DNA from 3 places in the Aminivibrio pyruvatiphilus genome. Region 2 is predicted to be linked to each of the others. Evidence: riboswitches for the same ligand, from Rfam matches in the RefSeq annotation. Region 2 holds a riboswitch; each other region holds the start of a gene.

Region 1 (10,194 bases), on a different contig from region 2:
CCCCCTGTCCCTGATGGCGTTCCTGAGACACTCCGTTACGTCCCGGGCTCCGCTGGACACACATCCGGTGCCTCCGCAGACCAGGATATGGGAACGATAAATAGGCATGATTCCTCCTCCCTCCCCTAGTCGGCCCGGCCGATGGCCATTTTTTCAACGACCCGGCCGTTCACCACGTGCTCCGCTATGATGGTGGGAACATCTTCCGGCTTCACCCGGCCGTAGGTCACCCTCTGGCCTCCCCGGATCACGTCGAGCAGGGGTTCGTCCTGGCACATGCCGATGCAGCCCGTGGTCTGGACCGCCACATCGCCGATGTTTCTCCTCGCGAGTTCGGCCATCACTTCGGAGAGGATTTCCCTGGCCCCGGCGGCGATGCCGCAGGTCCCCATGCCCACGATAATCACCGTTTCACCGCCGGACCGTGCGGACGAAAGGTCCCGGGACGATTCCCTCAGCTTTCTCAGATCGTCGAGGTTCCTGATTTTCATTTGCGTCATGGCGTTCTCCTCCGCTTTCTACTCGAACTTGTCGAGGATGCCCTTCACCATGTCGGGAGTCAGGCGGCCGAACGTCTGGGTGTCGATCATCATCACCGGCGCGAGACCGCATGCGCCGAGACAGGCCACCGGCTCTATGGTGAACCGCAGGTCCTCGGTGGTCTGGTTCTCCTCCACTCCCGTGATCTCCTTCACGCTGTCCAGTATCTTCAGGCTGCCCCGGACATGACAGGCCGTTCCCCGGCAGACCCGCACCACATGGCGTCCCCTGGGCTTGAGGTGAAACTGGGCGTAGAACGTTGCTACACCGTAAATCTCCGAGGACGGTATTTTCAGTTCCCTGGATATGGTCTCCAGGGCCTCCGGCGGAAGATATCCCATCTGCTCCTGAACGGCCTGCAGAATGGGAATGAGACCTCCCTTGCCGTTCCGCCAGGGTTCGGCGATTTTCCTGGACCTTTCGCGGATCTCATCAACGCTGAAAGCCATGATTCCCCTCCTTTTCCCCTTTACTTCTGCCTTTGCAGGCATTGTGCATACGGTCACAATTGGATTGATGATAGCATAAACGTCATTCTCGTTCAATAAACAAACAGAACTGTATACCCCATACATTCTGCACCCATGCTATAATTCCATTGCAACCATGTTGCAGTCATTCAAGGCAACGAGAAGGCGGGGGACACTTTTTTTATGGCGAAAATCAGCTACGTTCACGTGGAAGACGCGCTCGGCATGACCCTTTCCCATGATATGACCCAGATCGACGTGAAGACGGGATTCAAGGGCGCCCGCTTCAAAAAGGGGCAGGTTCTCCGGGAGGAGGACATCCCCATGCTGAAGTCCATGGGGAAGGAATCCATCTCTGTTCTGGAACTGGAGGATGGGGATGTCCACGAGGACGATGCCGCGTCAAGGCTGGCCGAACGTCTCAGCGGCGAGGGGATTTCGTCTGAGGCGCCGGAGGAGGGGAAAGTGTCCCTCTCGGCCCTCTGGAACGGGCTCCTGGTCTATGACGAAGAAAGTATTCACAGGATCAACGACGATCCCGACTGGATCGTCGCAACAGTGGCCAACAAGGTTCCCGTGAAAAAGGGCGAGCGGGTTGCGGGCATCAGGATCGTCCCCCTCACCATGAGGAAGGAACAGGTCAGCAGGGGCGAAGAGGCGACTCTGCCCATGACGGTGTTTCCCTTCGCCCCTCTCAAGACAGCCCTGGTGACCACCGGAAAGGAACTGGCTGAAGGAAGGATCCGTGACGGTTTCGCCCCGAAGCTTCAGGGCAAGCTTGCAGGGTACGGAGCATCCCTTATGGGGCATGCGGTGGTGGGGGACGAAAGAGAAGAGATCGCCGACGCCATCCGGACGTTCATCGAACAGGGGGCGGAGCTGGTGATCGCCACGGGGGGCATGAGCGTGGACCCCGACGACAGGACCGCCGGCGCCATCGCTTCGGTGGCGGATGAGGTCAGGTTCAGAGGTGTCCCCGCGATTCCGGGCGCTCATCTCATGCTCGCCCTCGCGGGCGAGACGAAGATCGTGGGTGCACCCGCCTGCGTGGTCCACGACGAGTGGACAAGCCTGGACCCCCTGCTGAACCGTCTCTTTGCGGGCCTCATTCCCACGGCTGCGGAAGTGAGACGGTGGGGCGTGGGAGGAATGTGCAGGAAATGCAGGGAGTGCAACTATCCCGTTTGTGTCTTCGCGGCCCGATGAGAAGCCCGGAAGACCTTCTCAGGGAAAGGGGAATACGGCCCACGGAACTCCGGAAAGAGGTGCTGCGCATTCTTTTCGGGGAAGGGAGACCCCTTTCCTGGAAAGACACGTTCACCCGCTTCACGGGGAAGCGGGTGAACAAGGTGTCGCTGTACAGGACCCTGTCGCTGCTCGAGGAAAAGGGGCTGGTCCACAAGGTCCTCGGCACCGACGGAGCATGGCATTATTGCGCTCACCTCCCCGAAGGAAACAGGTGTCCCGGAAACCACCCCCATTTTCTCTGCCTGGCCTGCGGCAGGATGATCTGCCTGGAGGACCAGCCTCTTCCCACGGTGCAGGTTCCCGAAGGATGCGTCGTGGAGGGGAAGCAGCTCCTCGCCTACGGGCGCTGTCCCTCCTGCTCGTAAACGCAGCCGCAGGGGTGATCCGCCCTCATTCTCAGGGCGTCGTACACGCCCCGGGTGAGGTGAACATCGCCTCCGAGACGCTCTCCCTCCCGGACGACGAATCCCAGGAAGGTTTCGATTTCCGTTCTGCGCCCCTTTTCACAGTCGAGCTGCATGGATGATTTCGTGTCCGGCGGGAAGGCCACTCCCTTTGCAAGGGACAGCTCGACTATGTCCGCCGGAAGGGAAACTCCCTTGAGCACTGCAAGGGCCTGTATCTCACGCATCATCCCCTCGAGCATGGGCTGGCTGTCCTGCCCCGCGAGAACTTCGCCGAAAGATCTTCCGAAGAGAGACGTTACCCCGGCAAAGGGCGCCATGAAGATGAACTTCGTCCAGACGGCCTCGTTCACGTCATCCACGAGAGCCGCATCTATCCCCGCCTTCCTGAACATTTCCTCCACGGGCAGGTACTGCTCCCTGCCGCCGGACACGGGGCCGAAGAAGAGCTTCCTGCTGCCCCCCGTCTGGCGGACCACCCCGGGCCCCTCGATCCGGGCGGAGATGTATACGCACCCGTTGAGCATCCGGCACGGAGGCAGTGTCCCGGCCAGGATTTCAGGACTGTTCACCCCGTTCAGCAGCGGAAGGACCGCTGTCTCCGGTCCCACGAGGGGGGCGGCCGTCCGGGCGGCCATCCGGAGGTCGTACCCCTTTACCGCAAAGACCACAAGATCGGCTGTTCCGATTTCAGCGGGATCGTCGGTAGCAAGGAAGGGCCTTGCGAGGAACTCCTCGTCCTGGGCCAGCACCCTCAGCCCCTTGTCCGTGATGGCCCGGAGATGCTCTCCCCTGGCGAGAAACACCACCCGGTGCTCACTGCCGCCTTCAAATGCCCGGGCCGCTTTGCCGCCGTAGTACCCGCCGACACCGCCGAGCCCAACAAACACAGTCTTCATCCTCTTCTTTCCTCTCCCCTTCCTGAAGAATGCCGCTTATTTCACCCTGGTACGGAGTCTTTTCTGCGCCTCCTCCGAAAGACCGAGCAGCGGAAGAAATCGTTCCAGTTCCTCCTTCGAACCCAGTCCCGCAAGAATTCCGTTGGCCTTCGCAGCGGAGGGGGAATTGACGAAACCGTCCCGCTCCGGAAACATTTCACTGTATTCCCTCATGAGGATGTAATCCCTGCGAAGGTAGTATTTCTGATGGTACCCCTCGGCCATGTAAAAGCGGGCCAGGGGTTCGATGGCCGTAAAGACCTTGCCGCCTATGGCGGTCTCGAGTTTCGCGGCCGAACGTTCCGCTGTTTTTCGCTGCTCTTCGTCCGCCGGAAAAATGGCGGACCGGTACTGGACGGACCATGGACGGGCCGCCGGGTTGTGGCTCGTCCAGAACACTTCCAGGAGCTCGCCGTAGGAAATCTTTGCCGGGTCGAAATCGACCTGAACGGTCTCCGTATGATCCCCTATATCGTCGTAGGTAGGATCCGGAGTGGTTCCCCCGGCATATCCCACCCTGGTGCGCACCACTCCGTCGAGAAGCCCGAACCGGGCGTCAGGTCCCCAGAATCACCCTAGGGCGAAGGTGGCTGTACGGAGTTCCTGAGGAATCTGCCGGTCCAGGGGAGGAAGCTCACCGGCCCACGCCCTTCCGGCAAAAAACACGACTGATGCGGCAATTACAGCTTCAAGTATTTTCATTTTCTCCACCTCCCGTAATTTCTTTCCCTATTATTTTACACTACCGTCATCTTTCTTTCCGGGGAGACAATCATCTCCGGCTTTCCTGCTGTACAATGGGGCCCATAAATATCCCCGAAGGAGGCGCGGCTCCCGAAATGAAGGAAAGGTCAGTGGATTTCTACTTTTTCAGCGGAACGGGAAACACCCTGCTCGCGGCCCGGGCCGTGGCCCGGGGGCTCAGGGAAGGAGGGAAGACGGTCCGGCTCCGCCGGCTGGAAAAAGGGTTTCTACCCTTCCAGGACGACAGGACCGCCCTTGGAATCGCAGTCACAGTGGCCATGTTCTCCACCTACCCCTTCGCCTGGGAATTCCTCGAGAGCCTCCCCGACGGACAGGGCCGGAGCGCGTTCCTGATCTCCACCATGGGAGGAGCGTCCGGAGGCCTCCGCCCGGCGGTGAAAAAACTTCTGCTTTCGAAGAACTTCACCCCCCTGGGGGCTCGGGATTTCGTCATGCCGTCAAATTACAACAACACAACCATACCCCTCGAGAGGAACAGGAAAAAAATCGAAACAATGGAGAAGAACGCTTCCGCCTTCGCCGACGCCCTCCTGGAGGGAAACGCCCCGTGGAAGGGAGGCAATGTCCTTTCCCCGCTCCTCTACCGTCTCTCCCGGCAGCAGTGGCCATGGAAGCTCATGAGGGGCAAGTATCCCCTCGCCGTGGACAGGGAGAAGTGCATCAAGTGCGGCAAGTGCGCCAGGCTCTGCCCGGCGAAGAACATCCGCATGGCGGAGTATCCCGAGTTCCTGGACACCTGCGTCTCCTGCCAGCGGTGCATCGCTTTCTGTCCGCCCCAGGCCATCGGCGTGCAGGGGAAGGAGTACCGACAGTACCGGTCGGTAGAGTACGGAGAGCTCGTCTCGGAAAATCTCTGAAAAAGGAGGGGACGCCGTGGCTGTTCGAAAAATGAAGCTCTACATGGAAAAGCCCATGGGTTCGGCCTGCTGAAGCAATTTCCTGTACGGAGAGGAGGAAATGAAATCCTTTCCGCAGGCGGCCGCCCGTGAGGCGGCAGGGCCGTTGCTTGTAAAGCTCCGTGACCGGTACGGGGAATCCATGGAAGTGAACATCTACGATCCCCGATGCTACTTCTGGATTTTCGACCTCATCCGGTTCAATATCCGGGCGGAACCCACGTGGATCCTCGACGGGAAGCTTCTCTGGAGGGGAATTCCCTCCTGGGACGAACTCCGGGAAAAAATTGACGGGTCCCGGTGAGGGGACCCGTCAATTTTTTCCTCTTCCGGAATTTTTCCTCAGGGCAGAACCCTGCACTCCCCGCAGAGCTCCTTCCATTCCCCGTTTTCGTCCCGGATCTCCGCCCTGGCCTCGTCTCCCTTGATCCACCAGAGCAGTTCCCCGTCGTCGGTATACCGGGCGCCGGATCCGGAGATCACCTGGGGCAGGGTGTACTCCCGGCCGTCGGGAAAGAGAATCTTCACGAACCGGAGGCTCTCGTCGGACAGGCTGTAGTACCGCGCCACCAGCCGGTCACCGTTGGCGCAGACATAGGTGACCGGCTCCCCGCCGGAAACTGTGAGGGGCTGGTTGTTTCCGCCCGCCGGCCCGGACAGCGCACAAACCGCGAATAGAATAACGCACAGGATCCCCGCTTTTCTCATGGCTTTCACGATACTATTCCTCCTCTGCATTCTTCCCTTTTCTTTCCGGGATTGTTCCGTTGCAAAAAATCATATCATCGCCATAATAGAAGGGGAAGATACCGGTTCACCAGGTACCGGAAAAGAAAAGGAGGTTGAAGAGAATGAAACTGAGCGCCCGGAACCAGATACGGGGTACAGTCACTGCAGTGAAGGAAGGGGCCGTCGAAGCCCAGGTGACCATCGATATCGGCGGAGGGCAGTCCATGGTATCCGTTATCACCATGGACTCTCTCGCCAACCTTGGAATCAGGGTCGGTTCCTCTGTCTACGCAGTGGTCAAGGCAGACAGCGTCATGCTGGCGGTGGACTGACCTAACAGGGAATATACCGCCGTTACCATGGAAAGAAGGGGCTCCGGCGAATGCCGGAGCCCCTTCTTTTTCCCTCCGGAAGCAAAAGAGGACACCGGGCTGGAAAAAAAAGAGAAAATACCCTATAATGGCAGACAGATTGAGATAATTTTCCCTATTAATGCTGTTTTATAAAAAGGGAAAGCGCTCTGTCACCCAATATAGCGCCTCCGAGCCGTATTTCCTGTGGAGTGAATCTCTATGGACTGCGGCCGTCAGGGTATGCCTGGAAACGGGCATGCCTCCCGTGTTTGGCAAGGAGGACGGAAAAAACCGCGTGAAGCCACGGGGACCGTCATCATTGCCGATGAACGGTCCTTTTTTTTGTCGAAAGGCGGAATCGCGGTGATCCGGACATGATAGTAAAAACCCTCCCCGTGGAACAGGCCGTCGGAAAGAAAATCTCCCACGATCTCACCCTCATCGACCCCGAGACGGGCTTCAAGGGCGCCCGTTTCCGGAGAGGCCATGTTATAGCTGAAGACGACGTTCCCCTGCTCAGGCGGATGGGAAAATGCAACATCCCCTTTCTTGAATTCTCCCCCGACGAGCTGCACGAAGACGAGGCCGCCCTGCTCCTCGGAGAGCGGATGAGAGGAGCCGGGCTGGAACTGCGGGGCCCCGAGGAGGGGAAATGTACCCTTGTCGCCGTCCGGGACGGCCTCCTTCTTTTCAGCGACAACGACATCGACTTCATCAACGACGATCCGGACTGGCTCTTCACCACCCGGCCCAACAAAACCCCCGTCACGAAAGGCATGGCGGCCGCAGCGTTCCGCATCGGCCCCCTGTCAATGGAACGCAGCCGTGTGAACCGCGCCCGGAACGCGTCCCCCATCTCCGTTCTCCCCTGGTCTCCCCTCCCTGCGGCTCTTGTGACCACGGGCCGGGAAATTTTCGAGGGTACGGTCCGGGACACCTTTCTTCCCAAGCTTAGAAAAAAACTCGACGTCTACGGGGCTCCTTTCCTCGGACAAACCCTTTGCCCCGACGACCGGGATTCCATTCTCGGAGCCGCTGCGGCATGGTTTGAAAAAGGAGCCCGGGTCATAATCTGCACCGGCGGCATGAGCGTCGACGCCGATGACCTGACCCCCGGGGCCATAGAAGCGATGTGTGACGAAGTGGTGTTCCGGAGAATCCCCGTGATCCCCGGAGCGAATCTTATGCTTGCCCGCAGGGGGGAGGTTTTTGTCCTCGGCGTTCCCGCCTCCGCTGTTTTTTTCGAGCGGACATCCCTGGACATGGTCCTCGACAGGCTGTATGCGGGCATTCCTCCTTCGGGAGCGGAGGTGAGACGCTGGGGGAAAGGAGGTCTGTGCAGGAACTGCGTTTCGTGCTCCTACCCCGGATGCGCTTTTTCATCACGGAGCTGACATTTTACCCTGAAAGGAGTTTGAGAAATGGGAACACACAGGATCAAGGCCGTCATCAACGGCCGGGAGATTACTTCAGAACCTGGCGTGACCATTCTGCAGGCTGCCCGGGCCAACGGCATACGGATTCCGTCGCTGTGCGACCACCCGGCCCTGCCGCCCAGCGGCGCCTGCCGCGTTTGCCTCGTGGAGGTGGAAAAGAACCCGAAGCTCCTTCCCGCCTGCACCACTCCCCTGACGGACGGCATGGTGGCCGACGCCTTCAGCCCGAAGGCCCTGGCGGCACGAAAAGCCGTCGTGGAGATGATCCTCATCCGCCATCCTCTGGACTGCTTCTCCTGCGAGTCGAACGGCCGGTGCGAGCTGCAGAACCTCGCCTACGAGCTGGGGATCGAAGAATCCCCCTTCCGGGACGACGGCGACGTGTGCACCGAGCACGAACTTGACGACACCAACCCCTTCTTCATCCGGGACATGAACAAATGCATCCTCTGCGGCCGGTGCGTCCGGGCATGCGACCACCAGTCGGGGTACCACGCCATCGACTTCCAGTTCCGGGGCATCAAGACCATGATCCATCCGCCCGTGGGAAGCAAGCTCGAGGAATCGGACTGCGTCTTCTGCGGCCAGTGCGTCCAGATGTGCCCCGTGGGAGCCCTCACCGAGAAGAAGGCCGTCGGCCAGGGACGGGCATGGCAGACGAAAACGGTCCGCACCACGTGTCCCTACTGCGGCGTGGGCTGCCAGCTCGATCTCCATGTCAACGGAGACAGGATCGCCCGGGTGACCGGAACGGAAGACGGCATGCCGAACAGGGGCAGGCTCTGCGTCAAGGGACGGTTCGGCTACGACTTCATCTACTCCGACGAACGGCTCACGAAGCCTCTTATCAGGGTGCGGAAGGGCGAGAAGAAAAGCCCGGACGATGAATTTCGCGAAGCTTCATGGGACGAGGCCCTCGACCTCGTTTCATCCCGCCTGAAGGAGGTGATGCAGAAGCACGGCCCGGACGCGGTGGGAGGAGTCAGCTGCGCGCGCAGCCTCAACGAGGACTCGTACAGCATGCAGAAGCTCTTCCGCATGGTCTTCCAGAATCACAACGTAGACCACTGTGCACGGGTCTGACACGCTCCTACAGTAGCGGGGCTACTGACAAGCTTTGGAGCGGGCGGCATGACCAACACCATCGGGGAATTCGCCAAGGCGAAGCTCCTCTTCTGCATCGGCACCAACATGACCGAGGCTCACCCAGTCGCGGCTACCTATTTGAAAAACGGCGTCAGGAACGGAACGAAACTCATCGTCGTCGACCCGAGGAGGCAGGAGCTGGCCGACTACTCGGACATCTTCGCCCAGCTTCGCGTCGGCTCTGACATCGCCTTCCTGAACGGCATCATGCACGTCCTGATCAGGGAAAACCTCTACGACAGGAAATTCGTGGAGGAAAAGTGCGAGAACTTCGAGGAATTCGCGGCGAAGATCGAGGAGTATCCGCCCAAGCGGGCCTCGGAAATCAGCGGAGTTCCCGAGAGCACCATCGTCGAGATCGCACGGATGCTCGGGACCGTCAAGCCGGCCATGGTCATCTACACTCTCGGCATCACGGAGCACGTGTCCGGCAAGCGGAACGTCATGACCCTGGCCAACCTGCAGATGCTCCTGGGGAACATGGGAATCGAGGGGGGCGGCGTCAATCCCATGCGGGGGCAGAACAACGTCCAGGGCGCCTGCGATATGGGGGCCCTTCCCAACATGTTCTGCGGCTACCAGAAGGTGGATTCGCCCGAGATCAGCAAAAAGTTCGCCGGCTTCTGGGGCGTGGACAGCCTTCCGGAAAAACCGGGGCTGAAGATCGCCGAAATGGTCAACGGTCTGCCCACCGGCAGGCTGAAGGCCTTCTGGATCTTCGGGGAAAACCTCGTGGCCACCGAGCCCGATCCCAGGCATGTCTCCCACTGTCTGAATTCGGCGGAGTTCCTGGTGGTGCAGGACATTTTCCGCAACGAGACGACGCCTTTCGCCGATGTCATTCTTCCTTCAGCAGCATGGTGCGAGGACGACGGAACCTTCACCAACACGGAGCGGCGGGTGAGCCGGGTCCGCAAGATCAGGGAAGCCCCCGGCGAAGCGAAGCCCAACTGGTGGATTTTCAAACAGGTGGCGAAACGCTTCGGGTATGAATGGCCGTCCAGCAGCGGCCGGGAACTCTGGGACAGCGAAATTTCCGTCCTCTGTCCGGCCTTCGCGGGGATCAAGTTTTCCCGCCTCGACAGCATCGGCGGCATCCAGTGGCCCTGCCCGAACGAAGAGCACCCCGGAACCCCCATCCTCCACAGGGACGGCAAATTTTCCCGGGGAAAGGGGCTTTTCCAGGCCATCGACTGGGTTCCCAGCAGCGAGCAGCCCGACGGGGAGTATCCCATGGTGCTGAGCACCGGCCGCCGCCTGGTCCATTAC
Region 2 (10,194 bases):
CTACGAGGGGAAGAACCCTGTTTACGCCGATCTGGACGCCGTCCTTCGGCTGCTTCTGGGCCACGTCGAGCCTGCCGGTGGGATGGGCGCTGTATGACCAGCCCTTCGGGCCTTCCACGTCCACGAACTTCCGGGCGGAAAGATTAGCCGTGAGCACCTTTTTCGCCTGGCGGTCAAGTTCCGCCCAGGCCTCGGGGGTGATGAGAGAGGCTGCTCTTCTCAGAATGTCCATTCTAATGCCCTCCTTTGTTCTCGGGTATTTCCGGTACTACTTCAGGCTGCCTATGCCCAGCCCGCCGGGAGCGCCGCCCTCTCCGCCTCCCGCCTCGCCGGCAGTTTCGACTTCAAGGAGCGGAGCGGAAGTGAAGAGGTACGTTTTGAGTTCCTTGTCCCATCCTTCCATGTTGCGGCGGAGCCACTCGATGAGCATGGCCGCGTGTTCGATCTCTTCGTCCCTGTTGTGGGCCAGGAGTTCCTTCAGTTCAGCGTTGGGCGTGGCGGCCACTCTCTGGTTGTAGTAGTTGACGGCCTCCACTTCTTCCATCAGGCTCTTGAGCGCCTTTGCCTCATCGGCTGTCTTCTGGTCGAGAATATCCGCAGGTTCCGTGAACTGCATGGTATCTCTCCTTTCTTTCTTTTCGCCGGGGGCTCGTTGCTTCAATCCGACCTCACCGGTATGATTTTATCCTATTATACCCCGAGCAGAGGAAAACGAGGGGGTATTTCGGATTAACGATTGTTACATTGTAATTATTTTAATTGGCCTGACGACAGTATAGCAAAAAAATGGGATCGGTCAATATTAGTCAGGTGAAATTGCCGGCTCTTCCTGTGCTAGAATTCCATAATACGCGAATTTAACGCTTCAGGCGAAAAAGGAAAGGATGACATTCTCCATCATGACTGATCACGGTTTCGGCACCCTGTCTGCGGATTTCCGCAGGCTTCTCGCAGTGAAGGGCGGAAGCGACATGACCCTGGGAGACATCGTCTCGGCAGTGGGGGACCGGGGGTTCGGCATACTCTTCGTGCTGCTTTCCCTTCCGAGTGCCCTCCCCGTTCCCGCCCCGGGGTACAGCACGCCCTTCGGGGTTGTCCTCTTTCTTCTGAGTCTGCAGCTTCTGGCAGGACGCCCCGTTCCGTGGATCCCGGAATGGGCTTCCAGAAAGATCATCAGGAGGAGCACTGCCGACAGGATGATAAAAAGCACCGCCGCCTTCTTTTCCTTCGTGGAGCGGTTTATCCGGCCCCGGTTTCCGATACTCACAGGCAGGACCGCGGCGAAGGGGTACTGTCTTCTCCTCCTGGCCATGAGCGGGCTGATGATCCTCCCCATCCCTCTCACGAATACCCTTCCCGCCATGGTGATCTTCTGCGTGGGGGTGGCCATGACGGAACGGGACGGCCTGGCCCTCCTGGCGGCTCTTTGCTTCGGAGTGGCCGCAGTGCTCCTCTACACCGCGGCCTTCTGGCTCATTGCAACCTACGGCCTCCAGGGGATGAGGGAAGCGAAGGAGATCATCAAAGGGTGGCTTTTCTGAGCTCTCTTCCCTCTCAAAAGGAAGAAAAAGACGACGGCACCTCTCTGAGCAGGAAGATGGCCATCCTGCTGGCGGGTTTCCTCGTAGTCACTCTCGCCCTTACGGCGGGGAGCTATTCTCTGACCGCCCGGAGCGTCCGGGCGAGAGTGGAGGAAGCCGGCCGGAGCATTGTCTCGGAAACAGCCCTTACCATCGAAGAATATTTTTCCAAGCTCCTCTCCCTGACCTCCGGCCTGGCGGTTTCTGTGGCGGCCCTTCCCGAAAGCGGTTCGCCCGCAGCCCTGGCCGGTTTGTTCGGCAGGTTCCTTGAATCTGCCCGTATCCAGGGGGTCCAGAATGTTTTTATGGGATTCGAAACCGGGGGATTCACGGATGCAACGCTCTGGGTCCCTCCCGGGGGATACGACCCCCGGATCCGCTCATGGTACGTGGAAGCCCTGAAAAAGGAGAGCGCCGTTGTCACTTCGCCCTACAGGGACCTGATCACCGGGGAGCTTATCGTAAGTGTCACCGCTCCCGTGATCACTCCCTCCGGTGAGCTCCTCGGCGTTTTCGGCCTTGACGTGAACATGGCTCACGTGAGGGAAAAAGTGGTTTCCCGAAAGGTATTCGGCGAAGGGGACGGATTTCTCGTAGACAGGAAGGGGTTTTTCCTGGCGTCCCCTTTTCCGGAATGGGATCTGTCGGAGAGCATCGTCATCCCCTCGGCGGCGGTGCCTTCCTCCCTCTCCACCTCCGCCAAGGCGCTGCTTCTCAGGGAACCCGGGACCGCCCTCATCCCTTTCAGGGGTGAGAGTGCCATGCTCTTCCACTCGCCGGCAGGGGAGCACTTCACCCTGGGGATGATTCTGCCGGAGAGGGTGTTCCGCCGCTTCGTACAGGACATAGCCGCCCTCCATCTTTTCGGAGGATTCGTCATTCTTCTCCTCGCCTCCGTTCTGCTTTTCCCCACGGTCCTGGGCCTGAGGCTCTCTTTCGCTTCCCTTTCAGCCGTGGCGGACGGAATAGCGGAGCGCCTTTCCGGGAACAGGGACATTACGGAAACGGCTTTCAACGTGCAGGTTCTGGGGGCCGAAATCGGCGAGGCCGTGGAGGATTCCCGGGTGACGGAGTTCAGGCGCTTTCTCAGAAGCCTGGAAAATGCCCTGAAGATCATCGGGAGGCAGGGAGAGGAAATAGCCGCCCTCACGGAAGAAGCCCTGGCCATACAGGACAATCTCACCGATGTGAACCGTGAGCTCACGGAGAGGCAGAAAATCTGGAGAAATACGCTGAACGTCATGGAGACCGTTTCGGGCACGGGCGAAAGCGGCGGGAAGCTTCAGAGGATCGCCGAAAGCATTCGGGAGAGCACCGGTGCCTTCGGTGTACTCCTGGCACACCACAGGGACGGAGCCCTGAGAAACCTGGCCATCAGCGGTTACCGGTCCGCAGCGCTTCTGGATTTCGCTATTCCCCTGGAGGGAAGCGTGGCCGGACGGGCCTTCAGGGAGAAACGGCCGGTATGGGTTGAAAATGTGTCTCTCGAACCGGAGTACGGCATGGTTCACCCCGAGGTGGCGACGGAAGTGGAGATTCCCCTTGTGCACCGCGGCAGAAGCGTGGGGGTTCTCGAGGTGGCTTTTGCGGGCGAAGGCAGGCCCAGGGACGACGAACTCATGGAAACCCTGATGCCCGTTGCGTCCGCCCTGGCCGGCCTCTTTGACGTGGAAGACGCCCGCAGGGAAATCAAGGAATCCTACAGGTACCTGGCTGAAAAACTGCAGTCTGTCACGGAGATTCACCATCTCGAGACGGCGGACCACATGGACAGGATCGGCGCCTACTCACGCCTCGCCGCGGAAGCCCTGGGAAAATCCAGGGAAGAGCAGGACGACATCGAGATCTTCTCACGCCTGCATGATATCGGGAAGCTCAGGGTCCCCATGTCCATCCTCGGGAAGGCCGGCCCGCTTACCGGAGAGGAGATGGCCCTCGTCCGAAACCATCCCCGGTGGGGTGCGGAGCTCATCGGGGGCGCGGAATGGCTTGCCGCGGCGAGGCGGATCTGTATGACCCACCATGAAAAATGGGACGGCAGCGGTTACCCCCTGGGCCTTTCGGGGGAGGAAATTCCCTGGGAAGGGCAGGTAGTGGCCCTGGCTGACGTCTACGATGCCCTGCGGTCCCGCAGGGTCTACAAGGACTCGATGTCCCACGAGGAGGCGGTCCGCATCATCCTGTCCGGCGACGGCAGGACGGAGCCCGGCCATTTCGGCCCCGAGATCATCGAATTTTTCAGGAAATTCCACGGGGAGATGGACAGGATTTTCGAAAGCCGCCGGGTGAGGTAACAAAAACCGGCGCTCCCGTGGTATCATAAACACAAAAGAATATGCTTATCTCCGAGCCCGTTCGCCTACAGGATTTTCCCACGGCGGCGGGCCGTCAGGGTCCGTCCGGAAACAGGCGGGCCTCCCGTGTTCGGCAAGGAGATAGCGGACTTCACTGGAGCCGTTCCCTGCCGTTTGTCGTAGGGGAACGGTTTTTTTGTGTTTTTGTGTTTCGCGATCAGGCACACTACAACATAAAGGAGGAAATTACAGTGAAAATGAGAAAAATGCGGTCGTTTCTGTTCGTCTGTCTGTTCGTCTTTGTCCTTGCGGGGGCCGCTTCCGGCGCGGAGGTTCTCCGGATGGCCACCACCACCAGCACGGACAACACGGGGCTTCTTGATTACCTGGCCCCTCTGCTCCTTCAGGAGAAGAACATCGAACTCCAGTGGGTTTCCGTAGGTACGGGCAAGGCTCTTGAGTACGGCCGGAACGGTGACGTGGACGTTCTCCTGGTCCATGCTCCCGAGGTGGAGAAGAAGTTCGTCGCCGACGGATGGGGTGTCAACCGCCGCCAGGTGATGTACAACGACTTCATCGTGGTGGGCCCCGTTTCCGATCCTGCGGGGATCAAGGGGATGGCCGCCGCCGATGCCCTGAAGAAAATCGCCGCCGTCGCGGCTCCCTTCGCCAGCCGGGCCGACAAATCCGGGACCCACGTGGCGGAGCTTGTCCTCTGGAAAAACGCCGGCATTCCCGAACCCGACAAGGAGAAGTGGTACATCCAGACCGGCCAGGGAATGCTTGAAACCCTCATGATCGCCGATGAGCGGAAGGGCTACTGCCTCACCGACAGGGGAACCTTCATCAAGTACGAGGATTCCCGGAAGGAGCAGGGGGGGCTGGTGATCATCGTCGAGGGTGACGACTCCCTGAAAAACCAGTACAGCGTAATCGCCGTCAACCCGGCAAAATGGGAGAACCTCCGGTATGACCTCGCCGTGGCCCTCATCGACTGGATGGTGTCCCCGTCGACCCAGAAAGCCATTGCGGACTTCCAGCTTCTCGGAAAGCAGCTCTTTTTCCCCAACGCCGAAAGATAAACAACAAAGGAGCGCCGGAAACTCCGGCGCTCCTTTCCTGATGTGTTCCCGTTTCCTATGCCTTTTCCTCGATGGCCACTTTCTTCATCTTCTCGGCCTGGATCTTTTCCGAGACTTCCACGGTGAGCACGCCGTTTTTGAACGTCGCCTTCGCTGTGTCCGGGTCAACCTCCAGGGGAAACTGGATGGACCGGGAGACCTTTCCGAAATAGCGCTCCGACCGGAAAAGGTCGTTCTCTTCCACCGTTTTCTCGTCGGATTTCTCCGCCTGGAGAGTCAGCCGGTCCTCGAAAACATTCAGCTCCACCTTTGACGGGTCGATGCCGGGAAGCTCGAACTCGGCGAAAACTTTTCCGTCCTTCCGGTAAAAATCCCCCCTGGGAACCGCAGGAACCCTTTCCGTCTCCTGGGCATACCCCATATCGGAAGAAAACTCGCCGAATGCCCGGAGCATGTCCCTCATCATCCTGTCCACCGAAGCGAATGGTGCGATGGGCTGTGCCATGTCATTGGGCCGTATGGCCAGGAATCTCCGTGTCATTGTCTCCACCTCCATGAGTCTGATCTATATTGACCTTGTGATCATAATTATATACGTCAGTATTGGTTAGACAAGGGCGAAAAAGAGAAATGAGCAGGAAATAAAGGTAAATATGGCCGCATTTTGGAGACTGCCTCCCGTTTTCTCTTTTTTTCTTTGTATTTCTCCTGCGGGGAAAAGAAGATGCCTCTGAAGGTGTACAATGAAGAAAAGTAATCTGACAAGGGAGAGTGTGCAATGAAAAAGGACATAGGAATCTCCACCCCTCTCTATCCCGCGCCGGCCCTGGTTGTGGCGGCCTATGGCACCGACGGGCGGCCCGGCGGGCTCATGGTCGCCTGGGGGGGAGTCTGCAACTCGGAGCCGCCGTGCATTTCGGTGGCCGTGGCGAAATCCCGTCATACCCTGGAGGGAATACTGGAGAAGAAGGCCTTTACGGTGAACATACCGTCGGAGGCCCAGGCCGCGGAAGCTGATTTTTTCGGCCTCGCGTCGGGAAGGGATACAGACAAGTTCTCCGCGGCGGGACTCACCCCTAAAAAGGGGGATATCGCGGACGCTCCCCTCATCGAGGAGTTTCCTGTTTCCATGGAGTGCGAGGTCGTTCAGTTCCTTGATCTCGGATCCCATATCCTCTTCGTGGGAAAGGTGGTCAAGACCTGGGCACGGGAAGAGTGCCTCGACGAAAAGGGCTATCCGGACCCTGAAAAAGTGCGCCCCCTGGTTTTCGCTCCCCGCACCGGGAAATACTTCGGCCTGGGGGATCTTGTGGGAAAGGCCTTCGGCGAGGGGAAAAAGTTCCTGCCGAATAAGTCCTGAAGGGGGCTTTTCATTCTGCCGCTGCAAATAAAGGAGCCCCGGCCTTAAAAAGCCGGGGCTCCTTTCCGCTTCAGGAGAAATTTCCCTAACGTACTTCTGGGGTATCCGCCCTGGGGCGGAGCAGCAGAAAGAGTCCGATGACCGCGGATGTGCTCCCGAGGGCGATGGGAAGGCTGCCGTGAAGGGCCAGGAGGCCGAATGCCGCAAAGCCAAGCCTCTCAGGCAGGGACAGCCTCCGCTTTGTAAAGCCGGTGATGGCGAATCCCAGTCCCGCCATGGCGGCGACGCCGCTGACGATGGATATGATGTTGCCCATGAACGTGCTCTTGAGGAGCAGGCCCGGGTCGTAGCAGAAGGCGAAGGGAACGATGAAGGCGAGGATCCCCAGCCTGCAGGCGGCAAACCCCGTCCTGTTGGGAGGGGATCCTGCGATGGATGCCGCGGCGTAGGCCGCCAGGGCCACCGGGGGCGTAATGTTCGAGATGATGGCGTAGTAGAACACGAAAAGGTGGGCCGCCAGGGGCATGATTCCGATCTTGGCCAGGGCGGGGACGCCGAGGGCCGCGCCGAGGATGTAGGCGCTCGTGGTGGGGAGGCCCATGCCGAGGATCAGGGAGACGATGGCGATGAGGATGAGGGCAAGGAAGGGAATGCCGCCCGAGAGGGCGAGAACGGCCCCCACGAATTTGAAGCCGATGCCCGACAGGGCCACCGAGCCTATGACGAGACCGGCGGAAGCGCAGGCGGTGCATATCAGGGGTATGTTTTCCGATCCGTCGTGGATGGCCTGCAGGATTTCCTTCGGTCCCATTCTTTTCCCCGGGTTCAGAAGGGAGACCGCCCAGGCGAGGGATATTCCGGCGATGGCGCCGTACATGGGCGTGTATCCCGCGAGAAGCATGTACACCAGGAGGACGATGGGGGACATCATGTAGAGCTTCTTCATCACCGACCTGATTGAGGGAAGCTCGTCGGCGGGGAGCCCCTTGAGGCCGTCCCGGAGGGCCGTCAGGTGGACCATGAGGAGGACCGTGCCGTAATAGAGGAGCGCCGGCAGGACCGCGGCGATCATGATGGTGTTGAAGGGCACCCCGAGAAGGGCGGCCATGACGAAGGCGCCGGCTCCCATGACGGGAGGCATGATCTGCCCTCCCGTACTGGCCACCGCCTCCACTGCGCCGGCAAAGAAAGGCTTGTAGCCGATCCGCTTCATGAGCGGGATGGTGAAGGATCCTGTTCCGTAGACGTTGGCCACGGCCGATCCCGAGATGGAGCCGAAGAGGGCGGAGCTGAGCACGGCAATTTTCGCCGGGCCGCCGGGGGCGGTTCCCGTGAAGGCCTGGGCGAATTCCATGAAATACTCTCCTACGCCGCTCTTTTCAAGAAAGCCGCCGAAGATGAGGAAGATCATGACAAAGGTGGCCGAGACTCCAAGTGAGGATGAAAAAATGCCTTCGTCGGTGAGGTACATTCCCTCGACCAGCCTTTGAAACTCGGTGGGAACGCCCCTGAGGAGCTGGGGCAGGAAGGGGGCGTCGCAATAATAGGTGTAGACCGTGAAGAAGACCGCCACGATGACCAGGGGAAGACCGACGATCCGCCTCGTTGCCTCGAGCAGAAGGATGATCAGCAGGGTTCCCAGGACGAGCTGGGCCGTCGTCAGGTCGTCCACTCCCTGCATCCGCATCATGATCTCATCATAGTTCAGCATGATGTAAATGCCGGGCAGAGCTGAAAGAGCGGCAAAAATCCAGTCGAACCATGGTACGGATGTTTCAATGGCCTGTCGTTTCCTGCCTGCCGCAAAGGGGTAGAGCACGAAACACATGGGGAGGACCCAGGTAAGGTGGATCGCTCTCTGAAGGTACGCCTCGAAGGTCCCGAAAACCGCAGTATAAATGTGAAAAAGGCCCATGGCCAGAACGTAGACATACAAACCCTTTGCCACGATGCCGTCGAGTTTCCTCATGGAATGAACTCCCTCCTTGAAAACACAGGGGCTGCCGGTAACAGGCAGAAGTGCCCGGAACGAAAGCAAAGGCGGGCTGGTTCAGCCCGCCTTCCGGTTCAAAGTGCGAAAAGAAATGGTCTAGTTCTTGGAGACTTCGTTCCAGTAGCGGACGGCGCCGGGGTGGCTGTTGATGGCCCCGCCGGGGATTGCCGTTGCGGGAGTGAGTTCGTTGATGTCCACCACTGCCTTGGAGAGAAGCTCCTGGTTTTCGTGCATCACCTTGCACAGGTCGTAGACCAGCTGCTCGTCAAGGTCTCCGCGGACCACGACGCAGGTGTAGTCTCCCACGGCTTTCACAGTGGGGGTCTGTTCCGTCACGGACTTGTAGATCCCGGGATCCACAGTGAAGGTGACGGTGCCGTAGGCCTCGCCGACCTTGTCCAGGGTTGCCTGCTCGATGCCCAGGAGGACGATGTCCGTCTGGCTCTCGATCTGCATCACTATGGAAGCGACCTTGCCCACGGAGAAGGCGAAGACGTCCAGGTGGTTGTCCGCCAGAAGGTCGGCGCCGCCGGAATAGGAGGCGTATTCAACGGAACCGCCCCAGTCCTTGAGTTCCTTCCTGTAGTCCGCGATGCCGAAGCCGGCTTTGAAGACGCCGTTGACGATGAATTCGGAGCCGGTTCCCGTCTTGAGCGTGGCGAACCGGGTGGGGACTTTCTTTGTGACGAGGTCGTCGAGGGAGGTGATGCCGTGCTTCTCCGCAAAGTCCTTCCGGGCGATGAAGTAGGTGTACTGGGTGTAGAGATTCGCCATGACGACGGCGTTGCCGGTGGGGTCCTTGAAGGGCGCGTCGCTCGCCTTCTGGCCCACGGCAACCATGGAAGTGTTGGAGAACCCGAGCTCGCCCTTGGCGTTGTGGGCATTGATGATGTTGGCTACGGCGCCGCCGGTGATGCTGGTGGTGGGGATCAGCTTGGACGTCCAGAGGTCGGCGAGGGCGCCGCCGAGGGCGAACCAGTTGCCCCCCGGAGGGCCCGCCATGAAGCGGAGCTGGTCAGGCTTTACGGTCTGGGCGGAAAGGGCTGAACCGGTCAGGGTGAAGATGAGCGCAACGGCTGCAAGAAGGAGAACGCGCTTTTTCATTTTTTTTGATTCACACTCCTGTTAATATGGATTAGAATTCCTGGGAATTCGATACAGAAATAATAAGGGCTCGCCAAAAAGGTGTCAATGAACAGGCGGACCTTTTTTTCTTTGAACGTTAAAAATGAAAGGAGTTTTCAATCATGAGCCACTGTCGCCCGTATTCGGGCACCTTCACCGGAGAAGCCGGTCCCTCCGGCAGAATTCCCCCGAGAAGCGAAATCCCTCAGGAGTACACCTGGAACCTGGAGGCCGTCTTCCCTTCAGCTGATGAGTGGGAGGAATCCTTCCTCCTTCTCGGCGGAGAAATGGAGCGGCTCGGCGGCTATTGCGGGAGGCTTTTCGAGTCTCCGGAAACGCTGCTGGAGTTCCTGAAGCTCGAAGAAGCGGCTTCGGAGCGGCTGGGCAAGCTCTACGCCTATGCCGTGATGAAGAGCCACGAAGATACCGCCGATGCCGCCCGGCAGGCACGGGCCGACAGGGCCGGCACTCTGCTGGCCGCCTACGGCGCCGCTCTCTCCTTCTACCGCCCGGAGGTCCTCGCCGCCGGACAGGAGAAAGTGAACGGGGCCATCGAAGGCTGTTCCGCCCTCGGGAAGTACCGTCATCACTTCGACGACCTTCTTCGGACCGCTGGGCATGTGCTCGGCCTTCAGGAGGAGGAGATTCTCGCCCGGTCCGGGGAAATAGCCAGGACGCCGGAAAACGCCTTCTCCCTTCTGACGAATGCCGATCTCACCTTTCCGGTGATCCTCGACGAAGCGGGCAGGGAGACCGAACT
Region 3 (10,194 bases), on a different contig from region 2:
TTGTTGACCACCTTGGCGCTGGCCATCCTGATGGGATAGGTCCGTCCCTGTGGGTCGTGGTTCATTTCGTAGGAACTGTTGATCTTGCCCGCTATGGTCTGCAGGGTATCCGACGGAGTCACCTCGATGGTGGCCGTCCGGACGCCCACCGTCACCGTAAAGGTGGAGTTTCCCGTCTGTCCGGCGCTTTCCATGGTCCCCTGCACGGGGCGCCCCGTCTTCAGGCTGTATTTTGCTGTGACCGGGTTCGTCATTATCTGCCGGATCTGGGACTTGGTCTGCCAGAGCAGGGAGTTTCCATGGAGCAGGCCGAACTTTTTGTAGAAGTCGTCGTTCTTGTACTGGTCGTCCTTCTGGGAGCTGGAAGCAGTCGAAGACTCGCTCAGGCGTATGTTGATCCAGTCCATGAGATCGTTGAAGGCGGTGACATAGTCCTGGATGCCCGTCACGGCCTTCTCGGCGTCCTGGGTGATGTCCATGACCACTGATCCGGGCCCGTTGACGGTCAGCTTTACCCCTTCGATGAGGTCGTCGATCTGGTTGGACGACCTGGTGATGGTGAGTCCGTCGATTTTCACCACCGCGTCCTGGGCGGCAAGGTAGTGGTCTGCCGTATCGTCGTCCAGCTTCAGGAGGGAGAGCAGGTCGGCGTTTCCGTCAAGGCTGAAGACGCTCGAATTCACCGTGTAGGATACCTCGTAGGAGGTTCCCGCCGCGGGGCCGTGACCGTCGATCCAGGTGATCTCGTCGCTTCCGGAGTCCACGGTGAAATCCGTCCCCTCCGCGTAGGTGACGGAGCCTGCCTTGATGGTGAGGGTTCCGTTCGAGGGGGCGTCCTTCGCCACGGTGAACCCGAGCTTGTCCCGGGTGCCGCTGCCCCTGGTGATGGTGCTCTTGTCGGTGGTCTCCCCGAGGCCCGTATTGGCGCTCTTTATGACCAGCCGGTTGTCGATCACCGATGCCGTAATGCCGAGGCTTTCCCCGTAGGCCTTTCCCGTGGCGGGATCAAGGGTCATGTCCTTCGCGTCGTTGATCTTCTGGGCTATGGTGGTAAGGGTGTCGGTGGTCTTGACCTCGATTTCCGCCCTCCGGCCCCCCACGTTGATGTAGAACTTCTGCGCCGAGGCGAGTCCCGCCTCGCTCATGGCAGTCTTGATCTGTGCGCTGAACCGGTTCTGGGCAGTGGCTTTCTGCAGAACCTCTATTTCGTGGCGGCTGACGGCGGCATCGGCTGAGACAGTGGCCGCCACCACGCTCTGGGCGTTCACCCCCGAGAGAACGGTGAATTCGGCAGCCTTCGCCTGGAAGGTGGATGCCAGCTTCAGAGGCGTCACGGCAGACCGCATGGTCTTCATGGAAGCCGAAAATTCGTTGAACAGGCCGATCTTCAGTTCCAGGGTATCCTGCTTGGCAATCAGGGGCTCCTGGGACTTGCGGGCGTTTTCTATAAGCTTGTCCGCCATGCTCCCCCAGTCAATGCTGGAGGAAATGCCGGGTATGGAAAAAGTGGACTGGTAATCACCCATGAAACCATCTCCCTGAAAAAAAGGGTATAGTGCTTCTCTTTCTTATCGGCTGAAGAGGGGGGCGGCTTAAACTATCCGGTTCGGGCACCGGTCATGATACAATGGCTTTCCGGGAATACCCGACGTCCCGGGCTCCTTGCCCGGACGGAGAAACTGCAAGGCAAACTCCACGCAGGGAGGGCTGCATATGAAAATATATCTTGACGGTGAAGAGATCGCCTTTCCGGAAAACAGCCCGTCGAAAGAGGACGTGCTTACTTCCGTGAAGGAAACCCTCGGGAAGAAGGGCATGCTGATCCGCTCCATCGAGGTCGACGGGGCGGAGCTGGACGAGGAAGCCTTCCTCGCCCTGACCGGCGGCACGGAAGCCCGGTTCGGAAGCCGGCCGGTCCGCGATTTCCTTGTCGAAACGCTGGCCGACGCTTCGGAATACCAGCAGCGTCTCGCCTCAGGCCTTGGCAGAGCTGCGGACCATCTCGAGGCCGACAGGACGCCGGAAGGGCTCGAACTTGTCGGGAAAGCGGCGGAGGGAATCGGGTGGGTCCTTCAGATAATCCACAACAGCCAGATTCTTCTCGGGGTGGACGACTCCGAGGTGGGCGGCGGCGGGCTCGGCGAAGTCAAGTCGGCCCTGCTCGCGGAACTCGAGAAGGCCTCCCGCTCCGTGGAGGAGGGCAAACCCCTCGAACTGGCCTACACTCTCCGGTCGGGAATTCTCCCCCGCATCGAAAGCCTCGGCGGATACATCAGCGCCCTGAGGAACATCGGCGACAGCACGGTACAGTGATGGCCCGGGCGGTTTTTCTCGACCGCGACGGCACGCTCATTGAAAATGTTCCCTATCTCTCCGATCCATCGGCGGTGAGACTGTCGGCATCCGGCGGGGAAGCCCTCCGGAGGCTGCGCTCCCTGGGATTTCTTCTTGTGGTGGTCACAAACCAGAGCGGCATCGCCAGGGGGTTTTTCGATGAAACCGCTCTGCCGGAAATCCACGGGAGGGTCGCTGAACTGCTTTCCCTGGAAGGGGTCTCTGTGGACGCTTTCTATCACTGCCCCCACGGCCCGTCTGAAGAAGGCTTCCCGGGGTGTCAGTGCCGGAAGCCTGCTCCCGGGATGGGAATACGGGCCTCGGAAGAACTGGGCATCGACCTCCGGAGAAGCTGGATGATCGGGGACGCCCCCTGCGACTATGAATTTGCGGTCAACTGCGGCTGTCGTTTCGTGCTGGTACGGACCGGCCGCGGAAAAGAAACGGAAAGAGAAATTTCAGCCTTCCCTGCAGTCAGGGAGGACGAAAAATCTGGTACAATGTTCTTCGTCGCCGAAGATCTCCGCGCTGCAGCAGGTATCATAGAACAAGCGGAGTCCGGCTTTTCCGCCGAAAGAGGAGGCTTTTCCTTAATTGACCCTTCGTAAAGGCCTGGTGCTTTTCCTGCTGCTCTCCTTTGGAGTCAGCGCCGTGGTACTCCTGTCAAGCGTGGACGGCGAAACCTGGTCCACCATACTGCGTGCCGACAAGCGGCTCCTGTTGCTTGCCCTCGTATTTGTCCTCTCTGCGTGGGCCTGTGATGCTTCCCGATTCTGCGCCCTCGCCCGGGCCGCCGGGGAAAAAATAGACTTCAAGCTCGGCATGGTACTCACGTGGCTTCACTATTTCGGCTGCGCCGTCACCCCCATGCAGAGCGGCGGCGGCCCCTTCCAGGTCTACGTCCTCTACAAGCGGAAGGTCCCTCTCGGCAAGGGGATCGCCATTACCCTCACCCGGACTCTGCTCACCATCCTCATACTGGGGATCGTGGTTCCCGTGGCGGTCTTCATCGAACCGGAACTCCTCCGGGGACGCCTCTTCCTCAAGGGAGTCTTCTCCTACGTCCTTGCCTTCATCATCATCTCCTGGGTGCTCGTGGTTCTGAGCATCACAAGGCCCGCGATCATCAAGCGGTGGGGCAGGGTGTTCACCCTCTGGCTCAAGCGGTTCGGGGTGGTCAAGCCCGAACGGGTGCTCAAAATCGTCAAGCGGATCAACCTCGAGGTGGACAACTACAACCTCAACTTCCAGATGTTCTTTTCCTGCGGGCTCAAGCATTTTCTCCTGGCGATCGTTCTTTCCGTATTCCACCTGCTCTTCATCTTCTCCGTGCTTCCCTGTCTCATCGCGTCGGTCAACCTGCCGTTCCACTACCTTCAGGCGGTTCTTGCCCAGGCCGTTTTCATGTTCCTGCTGTACTTTGTCCCCACGCCCGGGGCCAGCGGTGTGGCGGAAGGCGGCGGAGCAGCCCTCTTCGGCCTGCTGGTTCCCTGGAACATGGCCGGCGTCATGGCCATCGCGTGGCGGTTTTTCACCGAATATATCGCCATCGCCATGGGCGTGGTGGTGGCTGTGAAGCTGCTTGGCTGGGGCGTCACGGAGGAGCTCTACGAGCATGAGCCTCCGGTGGAGGAAGAAGCCGTGGAGAACGATTTTTCCGACGACCCCGGTGACCGCCGTGAATGATATCCGGGCGGCAGCGTTCAAACTGAGGGGCGGCCTCTGGACCGCCCTTTTTCTTGGAGTGTTCTTCCTGGCCGAACCGGTATCCGCCGGTGCCGTAACCGCCGGGCTCCTTCTCGTCTCCCTCGGGCAGGGGGTCCGCTTCTGGGCCGCCGGGTGCATCACCCGCTACCGGGGTGAACAGGTGGGGGCCGAGCGGCTTGTCACCTGGGGACCCTACGCCCTCGTCCGGAACCCTCTCTACATCGGCAACGGCCTCATCGGGGCCGGCTGGGGCCTCCTTGCCGGGTGGAAGGCCCTTCTACTCTTCGCAATCGCCTTCCTCGTGATCTACGGCCTGCTCATCATTCCCTGGGAAGAAGCTTTCCTGCGGCAGAAATTCGGCCGGGAGTACGAACGGTACATGGAGCGGACCGGGCGCCTCTTCCCAAGGCGGTGGAACGGGGAAGACCTGGACGGTCCCTTCGACCTGTCCATTCTCTGGAAGAGCGAGCGCCACTCGGTCTTCGTCACATTGGCCGGAACGGTGCTCCTGCTCTTCCGGGCGCTGTAGCCTCCCGAAAAAACATTAGGGGCTCCCTGAAGGGAGCCCCGATTTTTTTCTACACTCTTTCCATTATGCCGCCGAAGAGCCTCTGCCACGTTTCTTCGTACACCTGCTTCGGCGGAACATTCAGGGAGGCGAGCCCCTCGGCGATGGCCGTCTGGGCAACGGCCTCGGCCACCCGTGGCGTCACTTCGTCGGAGAACAGGTCCGGGATGATGCACCGCCGGGAAAGGCGCCTCCGGTCAACCGCCCCCGCAATGGCCCGGGAGGCCGCCATGAGGATGTTTTCGTTCAGCCCCTTCGCCCGGACATCCAGCAGCCCCCTGGCGATTCCGGGGTAGGCATGGAGGTTCGGCATGGCATTGGACGTTCCCGTCAAACCTTCGGCGAAGACGGCGGCTCCGGCCTCCGAGGCCTCCTCCCAGGAGATCTCGGGCTCGGGCATGGAGAGGGCGAGGACGATGCTTCCCGGTTTCATGGAGCGCACGTGAGCGGCGCTGATTTTCCCCCTCGACGAGAGGCCGATGAAGATGTCCGCTCCCTTTACGGCCTCGTCCAGGGAGGCTCCTCCCCGGGTTTCGCCGAGCCGTTTCGCCAGCTCTTCCTGGACGAAATTCATGCATCCGTTGCCGGGCCCGATGATGCCGCACTTGTTCAGCACCGTGACCCGCCCCGCGCCTGCGTTGAGCAGCAGCCGGGCCACGGAGATTCCCGCCGCCCCCGCACCCATGATTACGGTGGAAGTGTCCGGCAGCTCCTTGTCCACCAGCTTCAGGGCGTTCATCAGTGCGGCCAGCACAACCACCGCCGAGCCGTGCTGGTCGTCGCAGAAGACGGGTATGTCCAGCTCTGTCTGGAGGCGCTCCACCACGGTAAAGGAATTGGGGCTCGACACGTCCTCGATGTTGATCGCCCCGAAGGTGGGGGCAACCATTTTAGCCATGGCGACGATGTCATCGGCATTCCGGGCGTCGATGCAGAGGGGGATGGCGTTCACGTCGCCGAAGTTCTTGAAGAGCAGGCACTTGCCCTCCATCACCGGCAGAGCCGCCCTGGGGCCGATGTTGCCCATGCCCAGGACAGCCGAGCCGTCGCTGATGAGGGCGAGCCGGTTGCCCTTGCCCGAATATTCAAAAATGACATCCGGATCCTCCATGATTCCGGCGGCGGCGTAAGCGCCCCCCTGCACGTAGGCCATGCCGAGATCTTCCTCGTTCCGTATGTTCACCGTGGGGTAGATCCGGATCTTCCCCCGGGCCTTCCGGTGCAGCTGGAGGGCCTTTTCCCTGTCGATGTTCACTGTGTCGCGCTGCCTCCTTCCCGAATATCCGCCCCTGTCAGGATGTCCTTACTTGAAGAGGGGGAGAAGCTCCTTGAACTCAGGCGTTCCCGACCTGCCCATAAGGTGGTAGATCACCGACTCCACGGGCACCACCAGCGCACCGGCCGCCGCCATCGCCGAAAGGGCCCGCTCGGCCTTCAGGGGGTCCCTGCTCCCGCAGGCATCCGAAGCGAGCACCACCTTCCGGCCCTTCTCAAGCAGGTCGAGCACGGTGGCCAGGATGCAGATATGGGTCTCGATGCCGAAGATCACCGTCACGGAACGGCCCGTTCCCTGCAGGAGCTCTTCAAAAGCGGCTTCGTCGCAGCAGGAAAACGTGTTCTTTTCCATGCGGGGAGCACCCTCCGGCAGTGCCGCCAGAATTTCCCCGTCGGTGGGGCCAAGCCCCCTGGGGTACTGTTCCGTGTACACAAAGGGAACGGAGAGCACTCTCGCCGCCGTTGCCAGCTTCACCGTATTCCGGCGGATTTCCTCCGCTCCGGAAATGGCCGGCAGAAGCCGGTCCTGGACGTCCACCATCACCATGCAGGCAGTTTCCCGCCTCAGTCTGAAAGGAATCATGTATCCACCTCCGCACATATTCTCCGGTTATTGTACCCCATGACCGCTCCTTCCGGTTGCCTTCGGGAAAGGGGCAGGGTACAATACCCTGCGGACAGTCCCTCCGAGCCATGAAACCTACAGGCGGCAGCCCATGGATTCATGGCCGACAGGGTGCTCCCGGAAACGGAAGCGCCTCCCGCACGGCAAGGAGGGAAGGACGCTCGGCGTGCCTTTCCTGCGGTTTGGGGAGAGGCATTTTTTTATGGAAAGGGAGGATTTTCGTGAACTACCTCTCGGAAGGTTTCATTCAAGGACTCGGCCTCATCTTTACCATGGACGAGGAAGTATGGACGGCAGTGATCACCACCCTCAAGCTTTCGTTCCTTTCCATGGCCGTTACCCTCACCATCGGCGTTCCCCTGGGTTTCATCATCGGCTACTTCTCCTTCCCGGGGCGCAGGATCCTCCGGATCACCGTGGACACGCTGCTCTCCATCCCTACGGTAGTGGTGGGACTCTTCGTCTATGCCTTCATTTCCAACAGGGGGCCCCTCGGCGGATACGGACTTCTCTTCAGCATTCCCGGCATGGCCATAGGCCAGACCATCCTGGCCCTCCCCATCGTGGTCGCCCTCACGGCGTCCGCCGTGGAAAGCGTCGACGGACGGCTTCGCCTCACCCTCCTCACCCTGGGCGCCCGGGGAAAACGCCTCGCCCTTTCCACTCTCTGGGAGAGCAGGCACCAGATCCTCCTCGCCGCCGTCACCGCCTACGGAAGGGTCACCGCCGAAGTGGGCGTCTCCATGATGATCGGCGGCAACATCAAGTGGCACACCCGCACCATCACCACCGCCATCACCCTGGAAACGGGCAAGGGAGAATTCTCCACCGGTATCGCCCTCGGAGTCCTGCTCCTCGCCCTCTCCTTCGTTCTCAACTGGTCCCTTTCGGCTCTCCGAAGGAGGACGGCAGCATGAACAGGCAGACCGGACGTCCGGGATCAGCTCCGCTTTACGAGATCGAAGCGCTCGTCTGCGCCTACGAGGATGACCCCGTGCTCCACATCGACAGGCTGGACATTCCGCCTGACGGCCCCACCGCCTTTGTCGGCCACAACGGCAGCGGCAAGAGCACTCTTCTAAAGGCCCTCGCTTTCCTCCTGAAGCCGGCGGCAGGTACCATCCGCTTCCTGGGGGAACCCACGGAAGAACGGGAGAGTGAACTCCGCAGGGAAGTGACCTTCCTCCTCCAGGAGCCCTATCTTCTCCGGCGCTCCGTCTTCGAGAACGTGGCCTACGGCCTCAGGGTCCGGGGAGACACGAACCGCCTCGCCGACCGGGTCGCCGAAGCCCTCGAGATGGTAGGCCTTTCTCCGGACTTCGGCGCACGGGAATGGTACATGCTCTCGGGAGGCGAATCCCGGCGGGTGGCCCTGGCCTCCCGCCTCGTCCTCCGGACGAAGGTCCTCCTCCTCGACGAACCCACCGCCAACGTGGACGAAGAAAACGCCCTTCTGATGGCCCGGGTGATCAGGGAAGCCTGGGAAAAATGGGGCACCGTCTCCCTCATCGCCTCCCACGACATCCAGTGGCTCGACGGCGTCTGCGGAAGGCGCGTCTCCATGAGGCGGGGAAAAATCGAGGGCGTTTCCGCCTGAAAACCGCCCATTTTCTCTCCCCGCTTTTTGTTGTGGCGGGAATGGGTATATGGTATGCTTCCCCCATAATAGAAGTTCCGGAGGATCCTATGACATTCGAACGCGGAAATGAAGAAAAATGGACGGTAGGGGAGATTCTTTCAGCCATGGCGGGAACGGAACACCCACGGTACATCCAGAAAATAGTGACCCAGCTGCAGCAGTGGATGGAGGAATCGCTCACCTCCGAGGCCGCCGAACACGACGGCGATCCACTCTCCGCGCTCTTTGACAGCGTGCTCGAGGCCGACGGGGAGAAGCTCTTTACCCAGCTCGAGTGGGTGGACGACTACGCCGATCTCCTTCCCAACCTCAAGAAACCCTCAGGCCACGAAGATGCCGTCGTGCTCAACGTGGGCCCCACCGATTTCGAGGACAGCCTCCGCATGGCCATCGACTACGCTTCCCTCTTCAACAGGAAGCTCTGCCGGCGGGTGTGGATGATCAGCGACACCTTCATCATCGGCGACGTCTACCGGTACATCTCCCACATCCGGGCCCTCGGCTCCCAGGGAATAGCCTTCCGCTTCCTCCTGGTCACCCCCTGGGGCTGGACGGAAATACCCCTCGCCGCCGACGGCACGCCAGGCAACAGGATGATATGGAACAACCGGAAGGGCGGAGCGGCACCTGGAGAAGACGAAAGAAAACGGGACGACCGTTTGACGAGGTAGGCCCGGGGGTGTTACAATCTTCGCCGTTGCCGGAATACCATCTCCGGCAGCGCGGTGTTTCGGGGCGTAGCGCAGTCTGGTAAGCGCGCCTGGTTCGGGACCAGGAGGTCGGAGGTTCAAATCCTCTCGCCCCGACCATTTGGGAACTGAGGAGAGGTTCCGGCACACGCCGGGACCTCTTTTTTCTCACGAACCATCGGATTGACTAATCCTGACTAATTTGCTAAAATTTTCATCGGAGAGAAAAAATGGCTGACCGGACAGTAGCGCAGAACAGAAAAGCCCGACATGACTACTTCATCCTTGAGACCTTTGAATGCGGCATCGTCCTCACGGGCACGGAGATCAAATCCGTCCGGGACGGCAAGGTCAACCTCAAGGAAGGCTACGCGCTGATCCGGAACGGCGAACTCTGGCTCGTGGGGGTCCACATCTCCCCCTACGAAAAGGGCAGCTACTACAACCACGAACCTCTCCGGGACCGGAAGCTCCTGATGAAGAAGCATGAAATCCTGCGCCTCTTCTCGAAGGTCCGGGAAAAAGGTCTCACCCTCGTTCCCCTCTCTGTGTACCTCAAGGAGGGGAGGCGGGCCAAGGTGGAACTAGCGCTCGTCAAGGGAAAGCTGCTTCACGACAAGCGGGACTCCATCGCGGAGCGGGACGCCAAGCGCGACATGGAACGGGCGGTCCGGCACAGAAACAGGGACGAGTAAACTGCCAATCATGGGGCCGACTGGTCTCGACGGCAAGACGGAGGGTCTGGAAGAGCGGGCCGAGGTCGTCCGAACCTCGTTAAACGCGGACACAAAAACAAACGTCAACAACAATAACTACGCACTGGCTGCTTAATGCAGTCACGTCTTACGCGGCAGCAGCCGCCGTTTCTGCGTAAGGCGACACAAAATGGCGGATGCTTTTCGGGGAGTGTCTCCGGTCCCGGAAAAAAGATAAGGGGGCTTGGGCGAGAAAATCCTGTTCCCGGGAGTTTTGAGCCGACACTAAATCGGGAACTACGCCCGTAGCGCTTCCACGGCTGGCCCTTGTCGGACGGGGGTTCGATTCCCCCCGGCTCCACCATTTATTTAAAGACGTAGATTGGGATGCACCCCAACCTACGTCTTTTTTGTCTTGTCCAGCCGTTGGAATTTTTTTGCATTATACTGTAGAACCGCAGGCAGATGAGGTTAACCGCCGGTCAGCCATGACCCGATCTATTTCCGCCCGCAGGGAGGTTATTACAGTGGACATTCCGCGAATATTCAACATCACTGAAAGCGCTCACCGCATCCACAACCCGGTCACGCCCGAAAAGCTCGCCGTTCTCGGCGCTGCGCTGCGCATGGAACCGGGAACCCGTGTGCTCGACCTCGGCAGC

The links. A riboswitch is a leader RNA that binds a small molecule or an ion and turns the genes downstream of it on or off. The one in region 2 is predicted to bind molybdenum cofactor.
Region 1: it holds a riboswitch for molybdenum cofactor, as region 2 does, so the genes downstream of both, C8D99_RS05360 (molybdopterin-binding protein) here and C8D99_RS14215 (ABC transporter substrate-binding protein) in region 2, are expected to answer to the same signal.
Region 3: it holds a riboswitch for molybdenum cofactor, as region 2 does, so the genes downstream of both, C8D99_RS12700 (ABC transporter permease) here and C8D99_RS14215 (ABC transporter substrate-binding protein) in region 2, are expected to answer to the same signal.

Annotation. Positions count from the first base shown of each region.
Region 1 is NZ_SORI01000005.1:57,165-67,358, reverse strand. Features, by position in the region: gene nuoF (NADH-quinone oxidoreductase subunit NuoF) at 1-108, opposite strand, end outside; gene C8D99_RS05410 ((2Fe-2S) ferredoxin domain-containing protein) at 126-500, opposite strand; gene nuoE (NADH-quinone oxidoreductase subunit NuoE) at 519-989, opposite strand; gene C8D99_RS05400 (molybdopterin-binding protein) at 1,194-2,216, shown strand; gene C8D99_RS05395 (Fur family transcriptional regulator) at 2,213-2,623, shown strand; gene C8D99_RS05390 (ketopantoate reductase family protein) at 2,596-3,561, opposite strand; partial or broken gene C8D99_RS05385 (peptide-methionine (S)-S-oxide reductase MsrA) at 3,598-4,158, opposite strand; gene C8D99_RS15650 (hypothetical protein) at 4,171-4,302, opposite strand; gene C8D99_RS05380 (EFR1 family ferrodoxin) at 4,440-5,222, shown strand; gene C8D99_RS05375 (hypothetical protein) at 5,323-5,565, shown strand; gene C8D99_RS05370 (MliC family protein) at 5,604-5,969, opposite strand; gene C8D99_RS05365 (TOBE domain-containing protein) at 6,113-6,322, shown strand; gene C8D99_RS15400 (hypothetical protein) at 6,350-6,496, shown strand; molybdenum cofactor riboswitch at 6,518-6,639, shown strand; gene C8D99_RS05360 (molybdopterin-binding protein) at 6,718-7,737, shown strand; gene fdhF (formate dehydrogenase subunit alpha) at 7,765-10,194, shown strand, end outside.
Region 2 is NZ_SORI01000032.1:5,404-15,597, forward strand. Features, by position in the region: gene C8D99_RS14195 (family 1 encapsulin nanocompartment shell protein) at 1-232, opposite strand, end outside; gene C8D99_RS14200 (encapsulin-associated ferritin-like protein) at 269-616, opposite strand; gene C8D99_RS14205 (exopolysaccharide biosynthesis protein) at 900-1,541, shown strand; gene C8D99_RS14210 (HD domain-containing phosphohydrolase) at 1,529-3,874, shown strand; molybdenum cofactor riboswitch at 3,912-4,031, shown strand; gene C8D99_RS14215 (ABC transporter substrate-binding protein) at 4,132-4,956, shown strand; gene C8D99_RS14220 (Hsp20/alpha crystallin family protein) at 5,012-5,497, opposite strand; gene C8D99_RS14225 (flavin reductase family protein) at 5,735-6,316, shown strand; gene C8D99_RS14230 (TRAP transporter permease) at 6,402-8,285, opposite strand; gene C8D99_RS14235 (TAXI family TRAP transporter solute-binding subunit) at 8,406-9,413, opposite strand; gene pepF (oligoendopeptidase F) at 9,557-10,194, shown strand, end outside.
Region 3 is NZ_SORI01000021.1:40,745-50,938, forward strand. Features, by position in the region: gene fliD (flagellar filament capping protein FliD) at 1-1,526, opposite strand, end outside; gene C8D99_RS12670 (hypothetical protein) at 1,714-2,313, shown strand; gene C8D99_RS12675 (D-glycero-alpha-D-manno-heptose-1,7-bisphosphate 7-phosphatase) at 2,313-2,942, shown strand; gene C8D99_RS12680 (lysylphosphatidylglycerol synthase transmembrane domain-containing protein) at 2,929-4,020, shown strand; gene C8D99_RS12685 (methyltransferase family protein) at 4,004-4,570, shown strand; gene C8D99_RS12690 (NAD(P)-dependent malic enzyme) at 4,620-5,864, opposite strand; gene C8D99_RS12695 (isochorismatase family protein) at 5,913-6,467, opposite strand; molybdenum cofactor riboswitch at 6,557-6,675, shown strand; gene C8D99_RS12700 (ABC transporter permease) at 6,731-7,426, shown strand; gene C8D99_RS12705 (ATP-binding cassette domain-containing protein) at 7,423-8,106, shown strand; gene C8D99_RS12710 (hypothetical protein) at 8,196-8,819, shown strand; tRNA gene C8D99_RS12715 (tRNA-Pro) at 8,880-8,957, shown strand; gene smpB (SsrA-binding protein SmpB) at 9,068-9,532, shown strand; RNA gene ssrA (transfer-messenger RNA) at 9,545-9,896, shown strand; gene C8D99_RS12730 (SAM-dependent methyltransferase) at 10,021-10,194, shown strand, end outside.